DNA from 3 places in the Planococcus sp. TJ-201 genome. Region 1 is predicted to be linked to each of the others. Evidence: riboswitches for the same ligand, from Rfam matches in the RefSeq annotation. Region 1 holds a riboswitch; each other region holds the start of a gene.
The links. A riboswitch is a leader RNA that binds a small molecule or an ion and turns the genes downstream of it on or off. The one in region 1 is predicted to bind S-adenosylmethionine.
Positions count from the first base shown of each region.

Region 2: it holds a riboswitch for S-adenosylmethionine, as region 1 does, so the genes downstream of both, AC4EG4_RS11615 (5-methyltetrahydropteroyltriglutamate--homocysteine S-methyltransferase) here and AC4EG4_RS10005 (sulfite oxidase-like oxidoreductase) in region 1, are expected to answer to the same signal.
Region 3: it holds a riboswitch for S-adenosylmethionine, as region 1 does, so the genes downstream of both, AC4EG4_RS10930 (bifunctional homocysteine S-methyltransferase/methylenetetrahydrofolate reductase) here and AC4EG4_RS10005 (sulfite oxidase-like oxidoreductase) in region 1, are expected to answer to the same signal.

Region 1 is NZ_JBZDOG010000003.1:335,405-341,106, forward strand. Features, by position in the region: gene AC4EG4_RS09995 (BglG family transcription antiterminator) at 1-1,802, shown strand, start outside; gene AC4EG4_RS10000 (phosphocarrier protein HPr) at 1,842-2,108, shown strand; gene AC4EG4_RS10005 (sulfite oxidase-like oxidoreductase) at 2,197-2,859, opposite strand; SAM riboswitch class I at 2,941-3,052, opposite strand; gene modA (molybdate ABC transporter substrate-binding protein) at 3,225-3,995, shown strand; gene modB (molybdate ABC transporter permease subunit) at 3,992-4,675, shown strand; gene AC4EG4_RS10020 (ATP-binding cassette domain-containing protein) at 4,680-5,318, shown strand; gene AC4EG4_RS10025 (ThiF family adenylyltransferase) at 5,392-5,702, shown strand, end outside.
Region 2 is NZ_JBZDOG010000004.1:202,018-207,719, forward strand. Features, by position in the region: gene AC4EG4_RS11605 (YitT family protein) at 3-878, opposite strand; gene nadX (aspartate dehydrogenase) at 1,080-1,862, shown strand; gene AC4EG4_RS11615 (5-methyltetrahydropteroyltriglutamate--homocysteine S-methyltransferase) at 1,971-3,098, opposite strand; SAM riboswitch class I at 3,208-3,315, opposite strand; gene arr (NAD(+)--rifampin ADP-ribosyltransferase) at 3,417-3,833, opposite strand; gene AC4EG4_RS11625 (hypothetical protein) at 3,855-4,094, opposite strand; gene AC4EG4_RS11630 (glycine/sarcosine/betaine reductase selenoprotein B family protein) at 4,110-4,619, opposite strand; gene AC4EG4_RS11635 (CdaR family transcriptional regulator) at 4,725-5,702, opposite strand, start outside.
Region 3 is NZ_JBZDOG010000004.1:51,060-56,761, forward strand. Features, by position in the region: gene AC4EG4_RS10915 (DUF4188 domain-containing protein) at 1-424, opposite strand, end outside; gene AC4EG4_RS10920 (PadR family transcriptional regulator) at 437-982, opposite strand; gene AC4EG4_RS10925 (DUF6920 family protein) at 1,122-1,889, shown strand; SAM riboswitch class I at 2,015-2,119, shown strand; gene AC4EG4_RS10930 (bifunctional homocysteine S-methyltransferase/methylenetetrahydrofolate reductase) at 2,192-4,051, shown strand; gene metH (methionine synthase) at 4,032-5,702, shown strand, end outside.

The sequences.
Region 1 (5,702 bases):
ATTCGCTGTTGGGGGGACAAGGAGCTTCCATCTATTCGATTATGGGACAAGGCTACAAATTACGCATCATAGAAGAGCCGCTTTTTCGCAGTTATATAAAAAAGCTTGCCCTGAATGATACGGAAATGGAAACCCTTATTCCAAAGATGCCCGAAGAACGGATTGCTTATTTGATGAAACGATTTCTGTTAAGTGATGGGTATATCAAACTGGAAGAATTGGCAGATGAAATGTACATTAGCAAGTCGACTCTTCAAAATGATTTAATCCATGTGAAAAAGATGCTGTCGGATTATGACATTCGTTTGGAAGCGCGCCCAAACTACGGGTTGCGGGTTCACGCAAATGAGCTGAAGCGCCGTTTCTGTATAGCGGAATATGTATTTGTCCGTGAAGAACCGATCAATGAATTATTCAAACCTCATTTTGCTTCCTTGTCTCAAGAGGAACTGGATGTCATCTTTGCACTTGTCATGGAGCAAATTCAAGAAAATGAGGTGTTTGTATCTGACATTGCTATCAACAATTTAGTGATTCATTTGGCCATCGCCTATAAACGGCTAAAAGAAGGCTATAACGTTACGTTATTCCCAGCAGACGTTGATGAAATAATAAAGCAAAGAGAATATAAAGTAGCTGAAAAGATTGTAAGCAAGGTGCAGGAGAAGTTTGCTGTTGAGTTTCCGTTGGAGGAAGTAGCTTATATTGCTATGCATTTACTTGGCACCAAAATAGCTGCGCATCCGGCAGCAGGTGAAAAAGTGGTCAAACAAGTAATCCAAAAAGAGATTTCAGAGCTGGTGAGAAGGGCTTTGGAAAGCATCGAATTAAAGCTCAATTTAGGCATTCTGGATGATCAAGAATTGATTCTCGCCTTGAGCCTTCATTTAAAACCCGCTGTAAACCGCTACAAATATGGTATGAACATTCGAAATCCAATGTTGCAGGACATTAAGTCAAATTATCCCGTGGCATTCGAAGCCGGTATTATCGCGGGATTGGCCATAAACAAGGCAATTGGATCAGTCATTGATGAAAACGAAATCGGCTATTTAGCCCTCCACATTGCGGCTGCTATTGAGCGTAGAAAATCTGAAATTGTCCCGAAAAAATGCTTGATTGTCTGTGCTTCAGGATTGGGAACAGCCCAATTGATTTACTATAAACTAAAGTCTCAGTTTGGCGATAGCCTAGATGTAGCCGGCACAACCGAATATTACAAGCTCGGACAGTATAAGTTGGATGGCATTGATTTTATTATCAGTTCGATTCCGATACAGGAAGAATTGGACATCCCCGTAATTGTCGTCAATGCGATTTTGGGAGAGGCGGACATTCGAAAAATTGAAAAGTTCATTTTAAAGGATCGGCAAAACATTACTTCATATTTTCAAAAAGACTTAATGTTTCTCGGAAAAGAGCTGCGCTCAAAAGAAGAAATTCTTGAATTCTTAACCGAAAGACTGTTCGAACGTGGATTGGTAGACGAAGGCTGCCTGAAGGCGATATACGAGCGCGAAAGAGCCGCACCGACTTCCTTTGGCAATTTAGTGGCCATACCACATCCCATCACACCGCATTCCAAAACGACTTTTTTAACGGTTTGTACGCTGAAAAAACCTGTTATATGGAAAGATAAGCCAGTTCAATTTGTCTGTCTGCTGAATGTTATGGAAGACAGCCGGGAAGATTTGCAGTTTATGTACGATGTACTTGGCAGAATCATTCATAACAGCGCACTGGTTGAAAGGCTGATCAAAGCCAGAACCTACGAAGAGTTTATGAAAGTGATCGCCTTTTGAATTCAATAGATATTCGACGAAAAAAGGAGATGAAGCATTATGGTGGAAAAACAATTTACACTTACAGACGAGGCAGGAATTCATGCACGTCCAGCTGCCATTCTGGTAAGTCTGGCAAATAAATTCGATTCACAAGTAAATTTGCTTCATAAGGAAAGGACGGTGGATTTAAAGTCTATTTTAGGGGTGATGTCCTTGGGGATTGCTTACGGTTCCGAGTTTAAAGTGAGTATTGTGGGAGTAGACGAAGAAGACGCCATCAAAGAAATTGAAAGTGTGATGGAAAAAGAAGGATTGGCTAAATAGCTCGTTTCCACAAAGAACCCGAGGGATCATTTCTGATTCCTCGGGTTCTTTGTGGGTAAACAACTTTCATGGGGAATAATCTTTGGAATCAGTCGAAATCTTTTTTCTCCCATTCGTCATCCGGAATTTCCAAATCTTCACCGGAAAAACGTTCTTCCTGGAACGGATCGCCGTTCATGTGAAAGCCGTTCTGTTCCCAAAAGCCCGGCTGATTTTCATCGATAAACTCGATACCGCGGACCCATTTGACGCTTTTCCAAAAATACAATTGGGGCACTACAAAACGCAGCGGGTAGCCGTGCTTGGCCGTCAAGGGCTCGCCGTCAAGAGAATGGGCGAGCAGCACGTCCTCACGGTCAAGGTCTGACAGAGCAACATTGGTCGTGTAGTCATAATCGCCGTGAAGCATGACGTAGCCGCTTTTTGGCGTAACGCCCAATTCTTTCATCAAGTCGATAAAGCGGACGCCGGTGAACGTATTGTCGAAGCGGGACCAGCGTGTCACGCAGTGGATGTCGCGGGTCACAGTCGTTTGCGGCAATTTCAACAAGTCAGCGTAATGCAAGGTGACTTCCTTGTCGACCTGCCCAAAGATTTTCAATGTCCATGTAGCCATGTCGTATTCTGGCACTTCGCCTTCGTGCAGAACAGGAAAGCGCTCGGTCAAGACTTGTCCAGGCGGCAGGCGTTCAGCCAGCGCAGGATTCACTACAGGGACCCGTGTTCGTTTAATCCGTTCGGCTTTGCTCAATTTCATGCAATCACTCCCTAAAATTAATAAAACTCCTCCGCTGAAAAGTGGAAGAGTGGCTGTCTGTTGGTGAATTTCTCTTCCTCATCTTTCAGAACTTCTAGGTTCTGCTGAATTTGGCACCATTCCAGTTCGTGAACTGGCGGTTGCCGGGCGTCGTCGGGCCATTTCCCTCTGCCTCTCTTGATAAGGATGGTGCAGTATTTAATTTTTTGCTTGCCTCATTTTACCTAATCTCTCCGCTTCTTACAAGATTATTCGGAAAATTATTCAGCTTCTCTCTCGCTGGCGTTATACTAGAAAGACGTAGAGAATTTTGGTCATCGGAAATAAACGTTACTTGAAATAAATGAGGAGTCCTCCAAATGAAAAAAATGATCGGTCTTATAAGTTTGACGCTCTTCATGAGCGGTTGCAGCAACACTTCGGCAAGCGATGGGGAGCTGTTGGTTTCAACAGCTTCCAGCTTGACGGAAGTAATGGGGAAGATGGAAGAGGAATTTCAAAAGGCAGAGCCCGATATTGAACTGAACTTTAATTATGGATCATCCAGCAAACTGCGGAGCCAGATCGAGCAAGGGGCGCCAGCGGATCTGTTTTTGTCTGCCAGTGAAAACGATATGAATTTGCTCCAATCGCAGCAGCTTGTCGAATCAGACAGCATTGTATCTTTCGCTGAAAATCGGCTGGTCCTGGCTTCGCTCGAAAAGTTTCCGGAAACAGCCGATTTTGTGGAAACATTAATGAGTGCAGAAGAAACCATTGCAGTTGGAGAACCTGATAGTGTACCACTAGGAAATTATACGAAGCAGGCGCTGGCCAACCAAAATTTATGGCAGCCGCTTGAAGGCCGCCTTGTCTATGCCAAAGATGCAAGGCAAGTGGTGACTTATATCGAGAGCGGAAACGCTGAACTCGGCGTCATCTATTCCTCCGATGCGGTTATTTCCCAGGAAATAACCGGGATGCTCGAAGTGCCTGGACAGACCGATCCTGTTGTTTATCCAGGTGCTGTCGTAGCGGCTTCCCAAAAACAGCCCGCCGCAGAAGCCTTTTTGGATTTTGTCACTGGTCCAAAAGGCCAGGCAGTTCTTAAAGAGTACGGATTTTTGGCGCCAAACGGAGGAATACCATGATGCCCTATGATCTGTCTCCGCTATGGTTATCGTTGAGAGTTGCCGTTATTTCCACATTTTTTGTGTTTTTGGTCAGCCTGGCTCTGGCACGATTGATGAACAGGCGCGACTTTTTCGGCAAAAGCTTTGTGGAAGCCCTAATACTGCTGCCATTGGTTTTGCCCCCGACGGTCATTGGCTTTGGTTTGATTGTTTTGTTCGGCGCTAATGGTCCGCTCGGCATCTTACTGGAACAATGGTTTGGGTTCCGTGTTGTTTTTACCTGGATCGGTGCGGCCATAGCTTCATTTGTTGTTTCGTTGCCGCTGATGTACCAAAGTGTCCTTGCAGCTTATGAAAAAGTAGATCCTCGCTGGGAGAATGTGGCACGGACAATGGGCGTCTCTGAATGGCGCATCTTTCGGACTATCACGTTTCCGCTGGCCTGGTCGGGCATTCTGGCAGGTCTGATTCTTGCTTTTGCACGCGGCATCGGCGAGTTTGGGGCAACCTTGATGATTGCCGGCTATATTCCAGGGGTGACAGAAACGGTGCCATTAGCGATTTACTTTGCCTATGAAGCAGGAGATATGGAAAAAGCCTTGTTTTGGGTAGTGATTATTTCCTCTCTTGGAGTCGCTGCGATCACTTGGGTCAATTATTGGCGCAAAAAAACGGCCATACGAATCGGGAGGGAATGAGCCCATGCTTTTAGTTGATTTTCAAAAACAATTGGACCATTTCAGTTTAAAAATGCAATTCGAGCTGGACCGGGAAATCTTGGCGTTGGTTGGTTCTTCCGGTTCGGGGAAAACCACGCTATTGAATTGCCTGGCTGGTATTGTCCACCCGGATGCTGGTACGATTTCTTTGAATGGCAGAAATTTTTTCAGTGGAGAACAAAAACCATTAAAGATCCAGAAAAGAAAAGTTGGTTATTTGTTTCAAGATTATGCCTTGTTTCCGCATTTGAGCGTCGAACAAAACATTCTGTACGCACTGTCGCGGGGGGCAGATGTATCGCATATTACCAAACTGACAAAAATTCTAGGCATCACCGGTCTGCTTGGCAAATACCCGCACCAGATTTCTGGGGGTGAAAAGCAGCGTGTCGCGTTGACGCGTGCAATGGCCGTACAGCCGGATATTCTGTTGCTTGATGAACCTTTTTCTGCTTTGGATGACGCCAATCGTGACCGCTGCCAGGATGAACTGCTGCGGATTCACCAGCAATGGCAAATCCCAATTATCTTCGTGACTCATCGGATTGCGGATGCTGAAAAGCTGGCAGACCGGGTGATGCGGATTGAAAAAGGCCGGATGACCGAAGAAACGGGCCATTAAAGCAGACTGCCAGTAAACTTATTATAATGAAGAAATGGCTTGAGCGATCAAGCGATAGGAAGTGGGAATCAACGTGGATGAACGCTATTCAAGACAAGTCCTATTCAAGCCGCTTGGCCAAACCGGCCAGGAAAAGCTGGCTTTATCAACTGTCACAATAATCGGCTGTGGAGCATTAGGATCGGCTATTGCCGAAACACTGACGCGTGCCGGTGTCGGAACCATACACTTGGTCGACCGCGATTATGTAGAGCTGTCGAATTTGCAGCGCCAACAGCTTTTCACCGAAAAGGATGCCGAGCAGATGCTGCCGAAAGTGACTGCGGCAGAGCAAAGGCTCAAAGCCATCCGCAGTGATCTGCGTTTGTTCACTTATTTGGAGCA
Region 2 (5,702 bases), on a different contig from region 1:
AATCAGTGAATATCCCGCTTTTTGAAACTGCCGCCTCTGACTTCGGCGACGTCGTAAACGGCGACAAAGGCGTTGCTGTCAATTTCGAAGATGATTTCTTTCATTTTGCTGTCTTCAAGCCGGTTGATGATGCAGGTGATTTCTTTGTATTGCTCGTTCGTGTAGGCGCCGTTGACGATATTGTACGTGGCGTTTCGTCCAAGGCGGTCGTAAATGGTTTGGACGAGAAGTTCCGGTTCCCGCGAAATAATTTTATACGTCTTCGAGCCACTGAATCCTTCTTCGACCAGATGAATCACTTTGGATGCGATAAAATAAGCAATTCCGGAAAGGAACGCGCCTTGCAAGCCGAAGACGAAGGAAACGATGATAAAGACGAATATGTTCAGGAACAAGATCATGTCACTTGTCCCGAATGGCAATTTGCGTGACAGCAGCACGGCTAGCATGTCGATGCCGTCAAGCGCACCGCCGTTTCGCAGCGCAACCCCCATGCCAAAACCGATGATGATTCCGCCAATAACGGTAATCAATAAAGTGTCGCCCTCAATAATAGGCGGGATATGGTGCATGAGAGTCGTCGCATAGGCGAGGGAAGCAATGCCAATAGTGGAGTAAATGGCGAAGCTTTTCCCGATTTGCTTATATCCTAAATAGACAAAGGGAATATTCAAGACTGCAATCAGCACGCCCAGTGGCATGCCGAATAATTGGGAGCCAACAATGCTGATGCCCGTGATGCCGCCATCTGATACGTTATTCGGAATCAAGACAGCTTCAAGGCCATATGCAGTAACAAACGCACCAATGATAATGGCCAGTGCCCGTAAAACTAATTTTCCTTTATTTGCTTTTCGTTTTGTAGATGGCATACTCATTCTCTTCCTCTTTTCTGTAGTTGCCCAGCTGATCTTTTTCACTCTAATTATTAAATATAATCCTTTTATTGCTATTTTAGTAGAGCAAATTTAGAAGAAGTCGTCTGCCAAAATGAATCTTCATCAAGTATCGCTTTTTAGGGTATAGGTAAGTATCCAACATTCGGTAGACTATACCTATTTAAATGAGGAGGCTAAACGATGAACATCGGAATCATCGGCACAGGAAATATCGCCACGTATTTATTGGAACAGGTGAATACCAACAACGTAGCCAAAGAAAGAAGAATAACGGCAGTTTTTGGCCGCAACCAGAAAGCGGGCCGCCGTTTGCAGGAACAGTTTGGGGTCGATTTCCATACAGATATTCACAAATTCTTAGAGACGCCGATCGATCTCGTCGTGGAGGCAGCGACTGTGGAAGCTGCTCATCTTTACGTGAAAGAGATCGTTGCCCATCAAAAAGACCTCGTCGTCAGCAGTATCGGCGTCTTTAAAGATGCCGCTCTTCTGACTGATGTTAAAGCTATGGCTGAGTCTAGCGGAACACAAGTTTTCCTGCCTTCCGGTGCAATTGGTGGACTGGACATCCTGCAATCGGCGAAAGCAGCTGGTGGCTTGGAGCGGGTTCAGCTTACGACACGGAAATCACCCGCATCGCTTGGGATTCAAGCAGAGCAAGAGAAAGTACTATTTGAAGGTTCTGCAGATGAAGCCGTTGAAAAATTCCCGAAAAACGTCAACGTCGCGATGACACTCGCACTTGCGGGAATCGGTATCGAGAAAACGACAGTGCGCATCATTGTCGACCCGGCTATGGAACGGAATACGCACACAATTGAAGCAGAAGGGGACTTCGGGAAACTGCAGCTGCAAGTGGAAAACAATCCGATGCCGAGCAACCCGAAGACGAGCCTTCTCGCTGCGTTGAGTATTTTAGCTGTATTACAGAATAAAGATGGGGCATTGAGAATCGGCAACTGAGTTGGACAGTGAGCTGAAGCAGAACACCTATTTTATACTTTTAAGAACGTAAATGAAGTAAATCAACCGAAAAAAGCCCAACGCAAAGACTGCGTTGGGCTTTCCAAGTCACTCCCCAAAAATTTCTTCAGAAACTTCCACGATATACCGCAGTTTGTCCCATTGTTGTTGTTCGGTAAGGATATTGCCGTGGTGGGTGGAAGCAAATCCGCATTGTGGGCTGATGCAGAGCTGTTCGATAGGGATGTATTGAGCTGCTTCTGCGACGCGAGCTTTGATGGTTTCTTTGTCTTCAAGTTCGCCGTTTTTCGAAGTGAAGACACCAAGCACCACGCGCGGACCGCCGGCTGGGATATGTTCCAGCGGGTGGAAGCTGCCGGAACGTTCGTCGTCGTACTCCAGGAAAAAGCCATCGACTTGTTCTTTGGCGAAAAGTGTTGGCGCAATGAGCGCGTAGCTGCCTTCAAATGCCCAATCGGATTGATAGTTGCCGCGGCATAGGTGGGTCGTGATCGCCAAATCTTCTGGCTGATCTTTCAAAACGGCGTTGGTAACGCGCAATGCCAGGTCGATCAAGTAATCCCGGTTGTATTGTCCGTCATTGAACGGAATGTCGGGTGATGACAATCCTGCAATATAGACATCGTCAATTTGAATATAGCGGGCACCTGCAGCGTAGAATGCTTGGAAGGCATCGCGGTAAACTTGGATGATGTCTGTTGCATAATCTTCAAGATCCGGATAAATGCGCTCATTGCGAATGCCTTGGTTGAAAAATTGGTTTGGGCTTGGAATGGTCAGCTTCGGAATAGCACGGCCCCCAACGATTTCTTTAAATTCAATGAAGTCTTGGATGAATGGGTGATTTTCATTGAAGGCGGCTTTGCCGGTATTGCGGACATCATAAGCTTCCGTTTCTACATTTTTGAATTGATAGCCTTTTTCGGGCGTGTATCCTTCAAATCCGTGAATCTCTGCCATGAAATCAGTGTGCCAGAAGGTGCGGCGAAATTCGCCGTCTGTCACAGCTTTCAGGCCGACTTCAATTTGCTTGTCGACGATGTGCTTGATTTCAGTTGTTTCGATGGCTCTTAATTGTTCTGCCGTAATGCGGCCATCTTTAAACTCTTTTCTTGCCTGATGGATGCTTTCCGGGCGGAGCAAGCTTCCTACGTGATCTGCTTTGAAGGGCGCTTTATTGACTCGTTTCGTTGGATCGGTGATTGGATTGGCCATGTTGCATTCCCACTTTCGGTTTTTAGTTTTTAGTTAACGTGCGATCTTCCCAAATAAAAAATGGGACTTTCTTCAAAAAGAAGAAAGCCCCATGTATGGAAATGCATTCTTCTTATCTTCTAGGCTCTAACACCTATTGGAAGTAGCACCTTATCCTGTAACAGAATGGTTGCTGAGACATCACAGGGCCAAATCCCTCCGTCTCTCTTGATAAGAAATAGATTATTAAGTTAATGGTTTGTCGATGTGTTACACAATAAAGCAATTTCCAGATAAATGCAAGAAAATGTACATCCTGTTTTTTCTATTGTAAAAAATTCAATCAATGATGATGGCCTTTCCTTGTTCACGCAACGCCTTTAACGATGCCCGCATGGTGCTAAGTTGTTCATCAGTATGCCGTTCCCAGGCACCGAGCTCTGCGATTACTTTGAGAGGCAATTGGGAACGGTAAGAGCGTGTTGGATTGCCTGGAAATCTTTTGTTGGTTAAATTCGGATCATTCTCAAAATCACCTACTGGTTCTACAAGGTAAATTCTCTCTTTGGCAGTAGAATCCGCTAGTTCGGCACCCCATTTGGCGGCTTCCAATGTTGCCGTGAAATAGATGTAATTGGATTTTTTGTTCTGGTAATTGGACGGATGCTGCGCCTGCAATAAATCCCCAATCTTCAATTCCGCTTTTGTCCCGTGAAAGAAAGGACCTGGATCTAAAACCTCTTTTGTTTCATTCATATTGATCTGCCTCCGTTGTTTCTATCGCTTTTCCTGATAAATTGCCCGAGTCCCCGAAGACAGTGCCAACAGCTCCAGCAATTGGTCCACCACTCTTTTTCGCGTATCAAAGTCGAAAGGTTCGCCGCATGGGCGTCCCATTTTAAAGGGGACGTGGAGGGTGCGGGGAGCACCGACTTTGTCGGTAATTTCCGGGAACAAAGTGACCATGGCGGTTGGGATATGTGAAGCTTCTAAAGCCCGGGCATACAGCCCAAGCACGTTATGGCAAGATCCTCAGCCAGGCACCAAGAGCGCGGCGTCAATCCCTTCGTTATGGAACAATTCGACCACTTTGGGAATGAAATCTTTCTCGGCTGTCATCGTGTCCAAGATGCCGCCGTTCAATCCAATGTGGATGTCCGAAACACCCCCAATTTTTTCATCGACTGCAGCGTCCTTTAACTGGTGGAGCGGGAAGACGATGGACGGATCGGCTTTGGCGAACTTTGTGTCGAAGTAAAGGTGCGTCACTGTCAACTCCTGCTCTGCGGCATCTGCCGGGACGATCCGAAATGAAGGATCTCCCGCTGGATTGTCCACATCAAACGGTTCGTCTGATTTTAGGTGGACACCGGCAGTTGAAACCAGTGCTACTTTGCATTGGTCCAATGGTTTTGGCAACACGGCTTCAGGCAAGCTGTTGTTTTCTGTCATATGGCTCATGGTGAATTTCTGGTAGGCAGTCGTGAAATTGCTGGAAAACGTCCGGGACAATTTCGATTTGAGTCGGGTTTTCATTTTCATGTCAGCCATTCCTCCAGTTCAAAGAGTCTATTGGATAATATTAGGTGGCAGCGCAGAAATTCCTGTACAAATGCTGTGCATTCTAGAGCACGGCAAAACAAAATTTTAGACCCGAATAGCTAATGCTAAATGCAAAACAACCGCGTCCTGGAATTCAGATGGGTCCAACCCAGTAATGTCCAGAATCTTTTTCAGGCGATAGCTTAGGGTGTGGCGATGAATCTTTAACCGGGCAGCAGTTTCTGCATGGCTTTGATTAGCGGCAAAGTATGCTGTCAGTGTTTCGCATAAAGGTTCACTCAAACCCGCTAAGATTCTGCCAGTGAATTTGGCGAGTTCATCTTGAGAATTCCGCTTTAGAAGCGCCATCAATTCCACGTCTTCAAAATAAATCAGCTGCTGGCCGGGGGTGCCAAAGTCCAAGGCATTGCGCGCGGCCAAATAAGATGTTCGGATATCAAAAATGCTGTCGACGGCTACGCCGACTCCGATTCTTCCAGGGGCACTTTTCTGCAGAAAATGAAGTAAATTGTACAGTTCTTCTTCCATTAGGGATGGCTCTTCATTCGCCACCAACAGGAAAATCTCATTCAGCTGCGAGTGTCCAGCGACGACAGTTTGGTTTTGAAAATGCCCTTCCAGCTGTTCGATGATCCGGTGGGAAGGAGAAGGCGGCTTTTTCAATTCAATCAGCAGTGTGACAAAAGACATTTTGTTTTCGAACCCCATTTGGAAAATCCGTTCACGAACAGCCGCAGACAAAGGTTTGCCGCTTGTCAGTTCTTCGAAAATCAACTCATTGCGCTTGCGGTTCCATTCGATGTGGGAGGTGATGAGCGACTGGTGGACCATCATTTCAGTGGTCAGTTGAACCAGTGTAGAAATTTCTTTTAATTCTTCCGGATTGCCGGTGATTCCGATGACGCCGACCAGTTTTCCTTGAAAATGGATCGGCATATTGATGCCAGGTTTTACACCGTGCCATTCCGCCAAATTGGCTTCTGTGATGGAGAGGGTTTCGCCGCTTTTGGCAACGTGCACTGCACCTTCATGAATTTTTTCAATCCGTTCCGCTTCACCTGA
Region 3 (5,702 bases), on a different contig from region 1:
CTGTTTTTCCGAGCGCTCGGGCTAAGCCAAACTCAGGCATATTAACGTAAATCGACTCTGATTGGCCAGGAGAAATGAGGTAGGTTTCGTGATAAATGCCGACAGCGTCATTGTTTTTTGCTTTGTTGTTGAACGTTTTCCAAGCAGACAGATGATTTTGCCCTTTCGAATAAGCATGCAATTGTTCTTCCGATTGCCAATACTGAACCATGAACGTAAGGGGCGGTTTGAAAAAACTTTCAGAAGACAGACAACCCAGTTCTTTGTGCACTGCGAGTTCTTTGATCATGGGCCCCATTGCCATCATGACCGGCAGCCATTTATGCACAGCTCTCCATTTGTTGATTCGCATGCCGATAACAAAGACGACGATTCCCTCGTGGCTTTCAGCAGTGTATCTTCCGGGAAAGACGTTTGCGCTCATTGTTTTTCCTCCTCATAGACTTAAGGTCTTGTTTGCTTCATCACACCATTCGATTGCAGCCAAAGTGGTCCGTATTCCGTAATCCAGCGTCAAAAGCCAAAAAGGGGCATCCGCTTGATCTCGCAATTGCGTATTGATCATTTCTTGAATTGCTCTATACGTGTTCAGGCGGCCGGTCAGTTTTTCACGAAAATCTGCTAAATGACTGAGTGTATCCTGAACATCCTGGTTTCCGCTGAAAAATAACTTGAGCAGGAGTTCATTTTTTTCACCGGGCAGCTGCTGAATCGGCTGCTGGATCCATTCTTTTAGAGCACGCTCGCCTTCGTTAGTAATCGTGTATTCTTTTTTGTCCGGCCTGCCTTCCTGAACTTGAGATTCCACGGTGGCATACCCTTGATCTACCAACAGTTTCAATGTCGGATAAATTTGTCCGTAACTGATTTTCCAAAAATGGTTCAAGCTTGTATCGATCATTTGCTTGATCGAATAGCCAGTGCGGCATTCTGTTGTCAGCAGCCCGAGTATGGCATATTGAGTATGGTTTTCTTTTGCCATGGATTCACATCCTTATATCTTTTTGATATATATCTATTTGCTATAAAAATACTCTCTTTTTGACTTTTTGTCCAGTGAGTATTTAAAAATGATTTAATGCCTGTATAAACAGGTAAAGAAACAAAAAGGAGTGTTTGCGGTGGAGAAAAAAGATGAGCATGTAATCCATTCTGACCTTGCGGCTCCTGACAAACTAACGGAACAAATGACAGAGTCTCTTCCATTGCCTGTGAAAAATTGGCTTTATGCAATTGGCGCTGTCGGTCACGAACAAATTGCGAGCGTCAGCTTCAAGCAACTTGGTTGGATGAAACAAAAGCCAGAGCAAAAAAAGTGGATGGCCTCGGAAGCCGAACAAACGAGCTTTACCGACCCGCCTGCATTCTACTGGTCTGCAAAGATGAAAATGGGAAAGGGATTATTCATTACGGGGAAAGACAGCTTTACTGCTGGCAAAGCCAGTATGCGGATCAAACTTGTGAGCATCTTTCCAATGTCACAAACTCCTGACAATGAGAAGACCAATGAGTCTGCGCTGCAGCGCTACTTGATGGAGTTGGCTTGGTATCCAGCAGCGGTGTTCAGTCCATTTATCAAATGGGAGCTCGTGGATGTGCACACTGCGAAAGCAACGATTACGTATGAGGGCTTGACCGGATCAGCAACCTATTTCTTCAATGAGCAAAGTGAGTTGTTGAGAGTGGAGGCTTTGCGCTATAAAGGCAGTGCCAAAGATGCACAACGGCAGCTCTGCATCGGAACTATCAAAGAGCATCAGCAGGTAGAAGGATTGAAGATGCCCGTAAAAATGGAGGTCAGCTGGGTGATAGAGGGTAATACATTTACTTGGTATAAGTTTGATGTGTCAGAGATTCGATTTAATCCCAAAAATGCATCTACATTCTAAAAAATTCTGAAAGCACAAAGTTTTTGCGGAATAACACAGAAATTTCATTGTTTTTCGACAGATTGCCTTGACCTGTTCCATAGATACAGGTACCATATTTAGAATACTTAAAACAGAATAGTGAATTCTTATCAAGAGAAGTCGAGGGACTGGCCCGATGAAGCTTCAGCAACCAGCCGAAAGGTCAGGTGCTAAATCCAGCAGGCAAGCAATTGCCTGGCAGATGAAAAGGAACGAGTTTGATATCGTAAAGCCTTCTTTTTCATGAAGGCTTTTTTTGTATATATGGGAGGTTGAGAAGGATGGGCTTATTAGACGAACTAAAGACCAGAATATTGACGGCGGATGGCGCCATGGGAACATTGCTGTATTCCTATGGCATTGAGTATTGCAACGAAGAACTGAATTTGCAACGCCCGGAAGTCATTGAGAAGATTCATCAGGACTATATTAAAGCCGGAGCGGATATCATCCAGACCAACACATACGGAGCGAATGCGGCGAAACTGGCCCGTTACGGCCTGGAAGAGCAAGTCGCAGATATTAACAGAGCAGCTATTGGAATTGCTAAACGAGCGGCAGCACCGGGTGGCCAATTTGTTTTTGGAACCATTGGGGGAATCCGCGGAATCCGGAAAAGCGATGCTACATTGCAAGAGATTATTGCAATGGTCGACCAGCAAGCCATCCATTTGCTGGCTGGAGATCCGGACGGCTTGTTGTTGGAAACGTATTACGATTTTGAAGAGTTGGCAGCAACAGTCAAGCATTTAAAAGGCATCACCGATACCCCGCTGATTGCCCAAGTGTCGATGCATGAGCCGGGCATCCTGCAAAATGGCATGTCGCTGAACGATGCCCTTCATCAATTGGAGGCACTTGGAGCCGATATCGTCGGTGTCAACTGCCGTCTTGGCCCTCACCATACCATCCAGGCTTTTGAAGAAGTCACTTTGCCTGACAAAGCGTTTCTTTCTGCTTATCCCAACGCCAGCTTGCTTGATGTAGAAGACGGACGAATCGTCTATGAATCGGAAGCGGATTATTTTGGCCGTGCCGCTTTGTTATTAAGAGAAGAAGGTGTGCGTTTGATCGGCGGCTGCTGCGGCACAACGCCGAAGCATATTGAAGCTGTGAAAAAGCATCTCGGCAACTTGCCGCCAATTTTCCATAAAGAAGTAACAGCAAGAAAACCAATCGTCATCCGTGAAGCAGAAGCGTTGGAAGTTAAGCCGCTTCATGAAAAAGCCAAAATGGAACGGACCATTATCGTGGAATTGGATACGCCGCGCCACTTGGATACAGCTAAATTTTTAGAAGGATCCGTCGCTTTAAATAAAGCCGGTGTCGATGCCGTAACAATGGCGGACAATTCGTTGGCATCGCCGCGCATCAGCAATATGGCGATGGGCTCCATCCTCAAACACAAGGAAAACATTCGGGCGCTCGCTCACATCACATGCCGCGACCGCAACTTAATCGGCCTGCAGTCGCATTTGATGGGGCTCGATGCGCTCGGGATCCATGATATACTCGCCGTAACAGGTGATCCAACAAAAGTCGGGGACTTCCCGGGAGCTACCAGTGTTTATGATGTGTCCAGCATGGAATTGATTCAATTGATTAAAAAGCTGAATGAAGGCATTTCATTTTCCGGCAAGCCGTTGCGGAAAAAAGCCAACTTCTCTGTTGCGGCAGCATTTAACCCGAACGTCCGTGTTTTGGACCGAGCAGTGGCAAGGCTTGATAAGAAAATCGAAAGCGGTGCGGATTATTTCATCTCGCAGCCGGTTTATACAAAAGAGAAAATCATCGAAATTCACGAAGCGACAAAACATTTGGAGACGCCGATCTTCATTGGTGTGATGCCGCTGACCAGCATCCGCAGTGCGGAATTCCTGCACAATGAAGTGCCAGGCATCAAGCTGTCGGAAGATGCACTGGAACGCATGCGCGCATGCGGCGACGACAAAGACCGCGCCACTGCAGAAGGCATCCAAATCGCAAAAGAATTGATTGATACAGCAGCGGAGCTGTTCCATGGCATTTACCTCATAACTCCGTTTGTCCGTTACGATATGACCGTGGAATTGATTCATTACATTCGACAACTAGATCAACAGAAAGAGAGCGATCGCAGCCATGTCCAAACATCTTATTGAACAACAACTTGAAAAAAGAATCTTGATCATCGACGGAGCCATGGGCACGATGATTCAAAACGTCGATCTTTCTCCCGAAGATTTTGGAGGCGAAGAGTTTGACGGCTGCAACGAGTATTTGAATATTGTCCGTCCGGATGTTATCGAAGGGGTCCACACGGCTTACCTCGAAGCGGGAGCCGATATTCTCTGTACCAATACCTTTGGCGGCACACCGATTGTTTTGGATGAGTATGGGATCGGCAGCCAGGCGGCGGAAATCAACCGGCGTGGAGTGGAAATTGCGAAAAAAGCAGCCGCTGCTTTTTCAACGCCGGAATGGCCGCGTTTTGTGGCGGGTGCTATCGGGCCGACCACAAAAACGCTGTCTGTTACAGGCGGTGCCACATTCGATGAAATGCTGGAAAATTTCTATGTACAGGCGAAAGCCTTAATCGAAGGCGGCGCAGATTTGATTCTCTTGGAAACAAGCCAGGACATGCTGAATGTCAAAGCGGCAACAATTGGAATCAAGCAAGCTTTTGAAGAAACCGGAATCGAGTTGCCGATCATGGTGTCAGGAACGATTGAACCGATGGGCACTACGCTTGCGGGCCAAAGCATCGAAGCCTTTTACATTTCAATCGAGCACGTGAAACCGTTATCGGTTGGCTTGAACTGTGCAACCGGCCCGGAATTCATGACAGACCACATCCGATCGCTGTCTGAGCTGTCGGACGGCTATGTCAGCTGTTACCCGAACGCCGGCTTGCCGGATGAAGAAGGGCATTATCACGAAATACCGGAATCGCTGGCGAAAAAATTGCGGGGCTTTGCCGATAAAGGCTGGCTGAACGTAGTGGGCGGCTGTTGCGGTACGACGCCAGCCCATATTCAAGCGGTGCGTGAAGCAATGGAAGGTCTGCCTCCGAGAAAACCGGATCCTGTCGATCACGGCCATGTCGTTTCCGGCATTGAACCGTTGCAGTACGATGAAACCATGCGTCCATTATTCATTGGTGAACGTACCAACGTCATTGGTTCCCGCAAGTTCAAGCGGCTGATTGTGGATGGCCAGTTTGAAGAAGCTTCTGAAATTGCCCGCGCGCAAGTGAAAAACGGCGCTCATGTTATTGATATCTGTCTGGCGAACCCGGACCGGGATGAAGTCGAGGACATGACCAATTTCATGAAAGAAGTCGTCAAAAAAGTGAAAGTGCCGCTGGTCATTGATTCCACGGATGAAGAAGTGATTGAAGTGGCGCTGAAATTCTCACAAGGAAAAGCCATCATTAACTCGATCAACCTGGAAGACGGGGAAGAGCGGTTTGATGCGGTCATGCCGCTGGTGAAGAAATACGGAGCGGCAGTCGTTGTCGGAACGATCGATGAGGAAGGCATGGCGGTTACGCGTGAGCGCAAGCTGGAAATTGCGTTACGGTCGTATGACTTGCTGGTCAACAAATGGGGACTGGCGCCGGAAGATATCATTTTTGACCCACTGGTCTTTCCAGTCGGTACCGGCGATCAGCAATACATCGGCTCTGCAGTGGAAACCATTGAAGGCATCCGCCTGATCAAAGAAAAACTGCCGCGCGCATTGACCATTCTGGGCGTCAGCAACGTGTCATTTGGTTTGCCGCCGGTTGGCCGTGAAGTATTGAATGCCGTT